3 regions of the Allofournierella sp. genome follow, and region 3 is predicted to be linked to each of the others. Evidence: riboswitches for the same ligand, from Rfam matches in the RefSeq annotation. Region 3 holds a riboswitch; each other region holds the start of a gene.
The links. A riboswitch is a leader RNA that binds a small molecule or an ion and turns the genes downstream of it on or off. The one in region 3 is predicted to bind lysine.
Positions count from the first base shown of each region.

Region 1: another riboswitch for lysine. It lies ahead of dapA (4-hydroxy-tetrahydrodipicolinate synthase); the one in region 3 lies ahead of J7G73_RS13695 (ABC transporter substrate-binding protein/permease).
Region 2: another riboswitch for lysine. It lies ahead of J7G73_RS08325 (sodium:alanine symporter family protein); the one in region 3 lies ahead of J7G73_RS13695 (ABC transporter substrate-binding protein/permease).

Region 1 covers NZ_JAGHKE010000109.1:7,894-10,156, forward strand. The annotation lists gene J7G73_RS11940 (amidohydrolase) at 1-494, opposite strand, end outside; lysine riboswitch at 631-801, shown strand; gene dapA (4-hydroxy-tetrahydrodipicolinate synthase) at 900-1,787, shown strand; gene dapD (2,3,4,5-tetrahydropyridine-2,6-dicarboxylate N-acetyltransferase) at 1,815-2,263, shown strand, end outside.
Region 2 covers NZ_JAGHKE010000057.1:13,386-15,648, reverse strand. The annotation lists gene J7G73_RS08330 (hypothetical protein) at 1-518, shown strand, start outside; lysine riboswitch at 730-908, shown strand; gene J7G73_RS08325 (sodium:alanine symporter family protein) at 1,043-2,263, shown strand, end outside.
Region 3 covers NZ_JAGHKE010000047.1:5,164-7,426, reverse strand. The annotation lists gene J7G73_RS13695 (ABC transporter substrate-binding protein/permease) at 1-918, opposite strand, end outside; lysine riboswitch at 1,072-1,249, opposite strand; gene J7G73_RS07320 (metallophosphoesterase) at 1,367-2,263, shown strand, end outside.

The DNA of each region.
Region 1 (2,263 bases), on a different contig from region 3:
CCGGTGATGGCTCCGGCGGGCAGATCCGGCCACAGGTGCCAGCCGAAGATCCGGTCGCAGTGGTATTGCTCGAATACACCGCTGTCGCACACCAGCTTTGCACCGCCGGTGGTTTCCTCGGCGGGCTGGAACACCAGCAGCACGTTCCGGGGCAGCTTGTCCAGCACTTCACTCACCCGCCCGGCCAGCGCCAGCACCATAGCCATGTGGCCGTCGTGGCCGCAGGCATGCATCTTGCCCTCGTGGCGGGAGGCGTAGTCGCAGCCGCTGCGCTCGGCGATGGGCAGAGCGTCCATATCTGCCCGGAAGGCGGCGGTGTGGGGCTTGCCTGCGTCAAAGTAGGCACACAGGGTGCTCTGGCAGGGTGAAAACAAGGTGCAGGGATACTGCTCCAGCACCCGGCGGATATAGGCCAGGGTTTCGGGCAGGTCAAAATCAGTTTCCGGAATCTGGTGCAGGTCCCGGCGGTATTGGGTCAGCAGCTGCTGCGTCATGGAAATCTCTCCCCCTCTGTTTGTGACATTTTGCTCCTATTATAAGCGTTCTGCTCCGGATGCACAAGCGTGGGAACGCTTGGGCAAAGAAGGAAAAAGCCGTTGACTTCACTTCGATAGCGTGCTATGATGCAGATATATGGATAGAGGCGCGGGTGCGATGAACCCCACAGGAGCCGGCAGGTGCAGATCGTGGGGCGGGGCAAGCCCGCCGAATTGGCGCAGCCGGGCGCGGCGGTGCCGATGGGGCCACGGGGAATACCCGCGGCACTGTCCGCGGAAGGACCGCGGGGGCGCTATCTTACCTGTAAGCGGTGGTATTGTCCACGCGCCGGTAAGGCCGCAGCGCCCTTCCGGCGCGTTTTTTGTTGTTCGTAAGTTTAAGGATAGAGAGGAGCAGCCGTTATGACCGCAAAGAATCTGAAGGGCTCCATTGTGGCCCTCATTACCCCCTTCCACGAGGATGGAAGCGTTAATTTTGAAAAACTGGCCCAGCTGGTGGGCTTTCACCTGGAAAACGGCACTGATGGTTTGCTGATCCTGGGCACCACCGGTGAGAGCTCGGCCATGAGCCACGAGGAGGACGACGCGGTCTGCGAATTCGTGGTCAAGCGGGTGGCCGGCCGGGTGCCGGTGATCGCGGGCAGCGGCTCCAACTGCACCCAGACCATGCTGGAAAAGAGCCTGAGCTTTGAAAAGCTGGGTGCGGATGCCCTGCTGCTCATTACTCCCTATTACAACAAGACCAATGAGGAGGGCATGTACAACCACTTCAAGACGGTGGCGGACGCGGTGCATATCCCCTGCATCCTGTACAATGTGCCCGGCCGTACCGGCTGCGGCATCTCCGAGGACATGGTGCGCCGTCTGTCCACCCATCCCAACATCATGGGCATCAAGGAGGCCTCCGGCAACCTGAGCTACACCGCCAAGATCGCCCGCTATGTGAATGAGGATTTCGCCCTCTATTCCGGCAACGACGATATGGTTCTGCCCATCCTGTCGCTGGGCGGCAGCGGTGTGATCTCGGTGCTGGCCAACATCCTGCCCCGCCAGACTCACGATATGGTCATGGACTACCTGAACGGCGACCGGGACAAGGCGCTCCAGGCGCAGCTGGGCCTGCTGGATGTGATCAACGGCCTGTTCCTGGAGGTCAATCCCATTCCCGTGAAGGAGGCCATGAACCAGATGGGCATGGAGGTGGGCGGATACCGCCAGCCTCTGGGCCCCATGGGCGAGGCCGCCAAGGCCAAGCTGGCCGTTGCGCTGAAGGCTGCCGGCCTGGTCTGAGCACAGGGGTTTGAAAAACGGCCGGGAATGTGGCATAATAGAACGGCAAAAACAAAGCAACAAGGTGGGAAAAGAAACGTGAACGCAGAACAGATCATTCAGTACATTGCAAACGCCGAGAAGAAGACCCCGGTGAAGATCACCATCCAGGAAAAGGAGCCCCTGAACTACGGCTCCGCCAAGGTGTTCGGCACCGGTGCCAAGATCGTATTTGGCGACTGGAAGGAGCTTGGCCCCATTCTGGAGGCCAATGCCGATAAGATCGAGGACATGGTGGTGGAAAACGATTGCCGCAATTCGGCCATTCCCCTGCTGGACCTGAAGGGCATCAACGCCCGCATCGAGCCGGGCGCCATCATCCGCGAGCAGGTGGAGATCGGCGACGCGGCGGTGATTATGATGGGCGCTATCATCAACATCGGCGCCATCATCGGCGAGGGCACCATGATCGATATGGGCGCTGTGCTGGGCGGCCG
Region 2 (2,263 bases), on a different contig from region 3:
AGGGCGGTCAGACCGTAGTGGACATGACGGCGGCCCCGGAGGGCTTTGATCTGGCCCTGTACCAGGCGGGGCAATACGGCAAGGCGGATGGCTCCCCCACCTGGATGCTCACCGTGCGCCAGGCGGAGGATGAGGACCGGGCAGGCACCCGCATCGCCCGCTTCTGCTTTGCCCCGGAGGATGAAGCACGCTGGCTGGGTAATCCGCAGCTGTATGAACAGGCCGACATCCGGGTCACAAACGAAGGCCACCTGTTCTACACCCGGGACTGGGGCGAGCACTGGAACGCTCTGCCCAGCCGATTTGAGGGTCTGCTGGCGGAATGCATCGAAACCTGCACCGCCGTGACCCGCAGCAGCTGGTATATTTCCCCGCAGACAGACGGCCCGGTGGGCTTTGTGCTGGGCGGGAATCTGCCGGTGATCGTCTACAGCCCGGACCGAGGCGAAAGCTGGCAGGCGCTGGAGCTGCCCTGGGAGGATGCGCAGATGGACGGCGTGGGCTTTCTGTATGCCTGACCCAGGAACCCACCGGCGTGAACGGGTACGACTGGTGCGCCGTTTTCACCGCCCAGACGCCGGAAGGCCCTTGGACCTATCAGGCCAAACAGCCGGACCCGGTCTCCCGCTGAGCAAAACGGCTGAAAATGCACAAAAGATGAATAAAAATAAGAAAAATCAGGTTGACAACCCGACACCGCCGTTTTATGATAGGAAAGGAAATTGAATACCACACAATAGAGGCGCAAACCGTATGGTACCGCAAAGGGAGGCCTGCCGGCCAAAGATCTTTGCGGGAAGAGGCGGTTTGCCGAAACAGATTTCCGCGCGGCAGCGGGGTGTTTGTTGGGGTGCCGTCCAGTGGGCGGCGCACTCTCACTTGAACAAAGTGGTGGCGCTATTGGGGGTTTGTTCCGTTCTTTCACAGGGGGGCGGCGATGCAAATTCCGGCGTCGCGGCCCCTCTTTTTTTGCGGCATGGTCGGGACGTGACGGGTGGTTGTGATGGTATCCGATGGAATACAAAGGAGGAATCACAACATCATGTCGAACTTTCTGAATGCCCTGAACAACATCATCTGGGGCCCGCCGCTGATCATTCTGATGATCGTCACCGGCGTGTACTTCACCCTGCGCACCAAGTTCTTCCAGGTGCGTCACCTGGGCTATATATTCAGCCGTACCCTGGGCCGGCTGTTCCACCGCACCGATGAGAGCGCCGATGAAAAGGGCCTGCTCACCCCCTACGAAGCCATCGCCACCGCCGTGGGCGGCTCGGTGGGCTTCGGCAACATCGCGGGCGTGGCCACCGCTGTGACCACCGGCGGCCCCGGTGCGGTGTTCTGGATGTGGCTCACCGCCTTCCTGGGCATGCTCATCAAGCAGGTGGAGGTGACCCTGGCGGTGTACTACCGCCGCACCGATGAAAACGGCGTGCCCTACGGCGGCCCCACCTATTATATGGAGCGGGGCCTTGGCGAGGAGCGTCACTGGGGCAAGCTGTGGCTGCCGCTGGCCTTTGTGTTCGGTATCGGCATCTTCTCCACCTTCTTCATCAGCGCTTCCACCTTCACCACCTCTGAGGTGGTGGCCCAGTCTCTGGGCATTCCCCAGGCCATCGCGGCGCTGATCATCGTGCTGATTCTGTACTTCATGATCTGGGGCGGCGTGAAAAAGCTGGGCCAGATCCTCACCAAGCTGGTTCCCATCATGAGCCTGTCCTACCTGATCCTGGGCATCATCGTTATCCTCATGCATCTGGACAACCTGCTGCCCACCCTGGGCGCCATCTTCGGCGAGGCCTTCACCGGCTCTGCCGCGCTGGGCGGCTTCGCGGGTGCCAGCGTGTCCAAGGTGATCTCCACCGGTATGGCTCGCAGCGTATACTCCAACGAGGCCGGCTGGGGCAGCAGCCCCATGATCCACGCCTCCAGCCAGACCCGCCACCCGGTAGAGCAGGGTCTGTGGGGCTCCTTTGAGGTGTTTGTGGACACCTTCGTGGTCTGCACCATCACCGCCCTCACCGTGCTGGTTTCCGGCGAGTGGACCAGTGGTGCCACCAACGCCACCCTGGCGCTGAATGTATTCACCCATAACTTCGGTGTGTTCGGCACCGTGATCCTGACCCTTATCATGGTGGTGTTCTCGGTCACCACCTCCGGCGGCTGGTATGCCTACTACGAAGTGGTGCTGCGCCATCTGGCCAAGAACCATCCCCAGGTCAAGAAGTACCTGCTGCTCATGTTCAAGTACTTCTACGCGGTG
Region 3 (2,263 bases):
GCCCGCGCCCTTCAGGTAGCTGGTGCCGTAGTTCTGCAAAAGATACCCGATCTGGCCAAAGAAGCCCTCGGGCAGGCCGTCGCTCAGGGGCTGGATGGCGATGGCCTCATCCATCATGGCGCCAAAGTCGTCCTCGGTCATGGTGTTCAGCACGCCGTTAATGGCATCCTTCAATTCGGTGTTGCCCTTCTGCACCGAGATGCCGATGTTCACATCCTCGCTGGAGACCACGAAGTTGTCCTCGCTGTCGTTGAAGTCCAGCAGCACGAAGTCGCTGTAGGCGTTCAGGGCCGCCTTGGCGGTGGGGATGTCGGTGACCACCAGATTTGCCCGGCCGGTCTCCAGCGCCATCAGCATGGCGGGGGCGGATTCCTGGGGGGTAAGGATGGTGCCGTCCGGGATCTGGGGCAGACAGCCGTCGTACCAGATGGTGCCCAGCTGACTGGTGGCGGTGGCGCCCGCCAGCTCGCTCAGGCCCTGGGCCTGGGCATAGGGGCTGTCGACCCGGGTCAGACCCACGATGGAGGCGTAGAAGTAGGGGGCGGTGAAATCCACCGACTCCAGCCGTTCACTGGTGATGGACTGGCCCGCAATCACACAGTCCACGGTGCCGCTCTGCACGGCGGGCACCAGCGAATCCCAGTCCAGCCGCACGATCTCCAGCTCCATACCCAGAGCCTCGGCGATCTTCTTGGCCATCATCACATCGTAGCCGTTGGCGTAATCGGCGCTGTCCTTGATGGGCACCGCGCCGTTGGAAGAATCCGGCTGGGTCCAGTTGTAGGGGGCGTAGGCACATTCCATGGCCACGGTCAGGGTGTTGTCGTCCAGCACGCTGCCCTCGGCCGAAACGGCCAGACCGCCGGGAAGGGCGGTAATCAGCAGCAGCGCCAGCACAAGGCTTGCGATCTTTTTCATTGTGTTTTTCCTCCTTTTGCTTTACCGCTGCCCGCCACGCAAAAAAACGGGGCTGCTTTCCTTTCGAAAAGCAGCCCCGCGGAAGTCTCTGTGCGCACCGCGAAGGAACGCGGCACGTTGCAGGCAGCCCCGGCCGGGCCGCCCCTTCGGTTTCCCTTGGATAGCGCTTCACGAAAAAACTTCGTGACAGTCCGGCGGATCTTCTCCGCCAGCCCAGGCAAGCGCACCCCAGACCGGGTTCGCTTCCTTCGGCGGTGTTTCCTTTCGGTGCGGCGGGGGTCTGCCCCGAATGCCGCGCGCTACTCTTAAACACCGCGCCTCTATCACAGCGATATGAATTTAGTTGCCATATTACTCTATTTTCCACAACTTGTCAAGTATTTTGACCCTAAAAGCTTTCTTTTATCATGTTGAAGTGCTACACTTTGGGGAAAGGAGGGCATTTTTGATGTTATACGACGAGTGTTTAAGGTTGGCAAAAGCCCCATCACCCCCTGCTGTCTTTCAAAATTCTGAGACTAATGCTCTTGCCTCATTATCTCCCATTTCCACATTACCTTCTTTGTTGGAATTCAATGAAACAGCCTTGAGTGAATGCTCTCCTGTATACTATATAAGCGATTTACATCTTGAGCATCAAATCGCCAACAAGTTTCCAGCCGGAGCAACAGAAAAGCAAGTCGAAAGATATCTTCAGACCATTGTCCGCAATCTATTTCCGGAAGCATTTCTAGAGGATATCGCCCACAACCTCAGCCCTATTGTTCTGTTTGCCGGGGACATTTGTGCTTCTTTTAAGCTTGCTGAATTGTTTTACACAAAGTTCATTTCTCACTGGGATAAACTGGAACGAGATTTTCATAGAACAAGACGGAAACAATTTATCCCCATACAGCAAGAGCTTGATTCTCTGTGGGCGCAGATAGCCGAACTCGAACAGTCTGTAAGCGAGTGGAGTTCTCATCACGGTTGGACAAAACGCGCCACAAAACCCTTGGATCAATATGGCAGTGTTCCCCCAGAAATACGTCAAGCTTCTTCCACATTAAGCACATTGAAAGAACAAGCTTCCTCGCTCCGATCCCAATTGCCTGATGATCTCTATTGGAATTCTCCATTTAAAAAACACTTCCACTTCGTATATGCCATTTTAGGCAACCATGAACTTTGGGATTTCAATAATTTAGATGACTGCATCCGCTCTTATCAAGACCTGTTTCAAAAACTCGAAATCTGTTTTCTGCATAATAACATTGCTTGGTTTGGCAAGACCAACGGTATATTCTGCAACGACTATACCCATCATCCACAATTGCTCATCGAGGACTCTGCTGTCGACAATGAT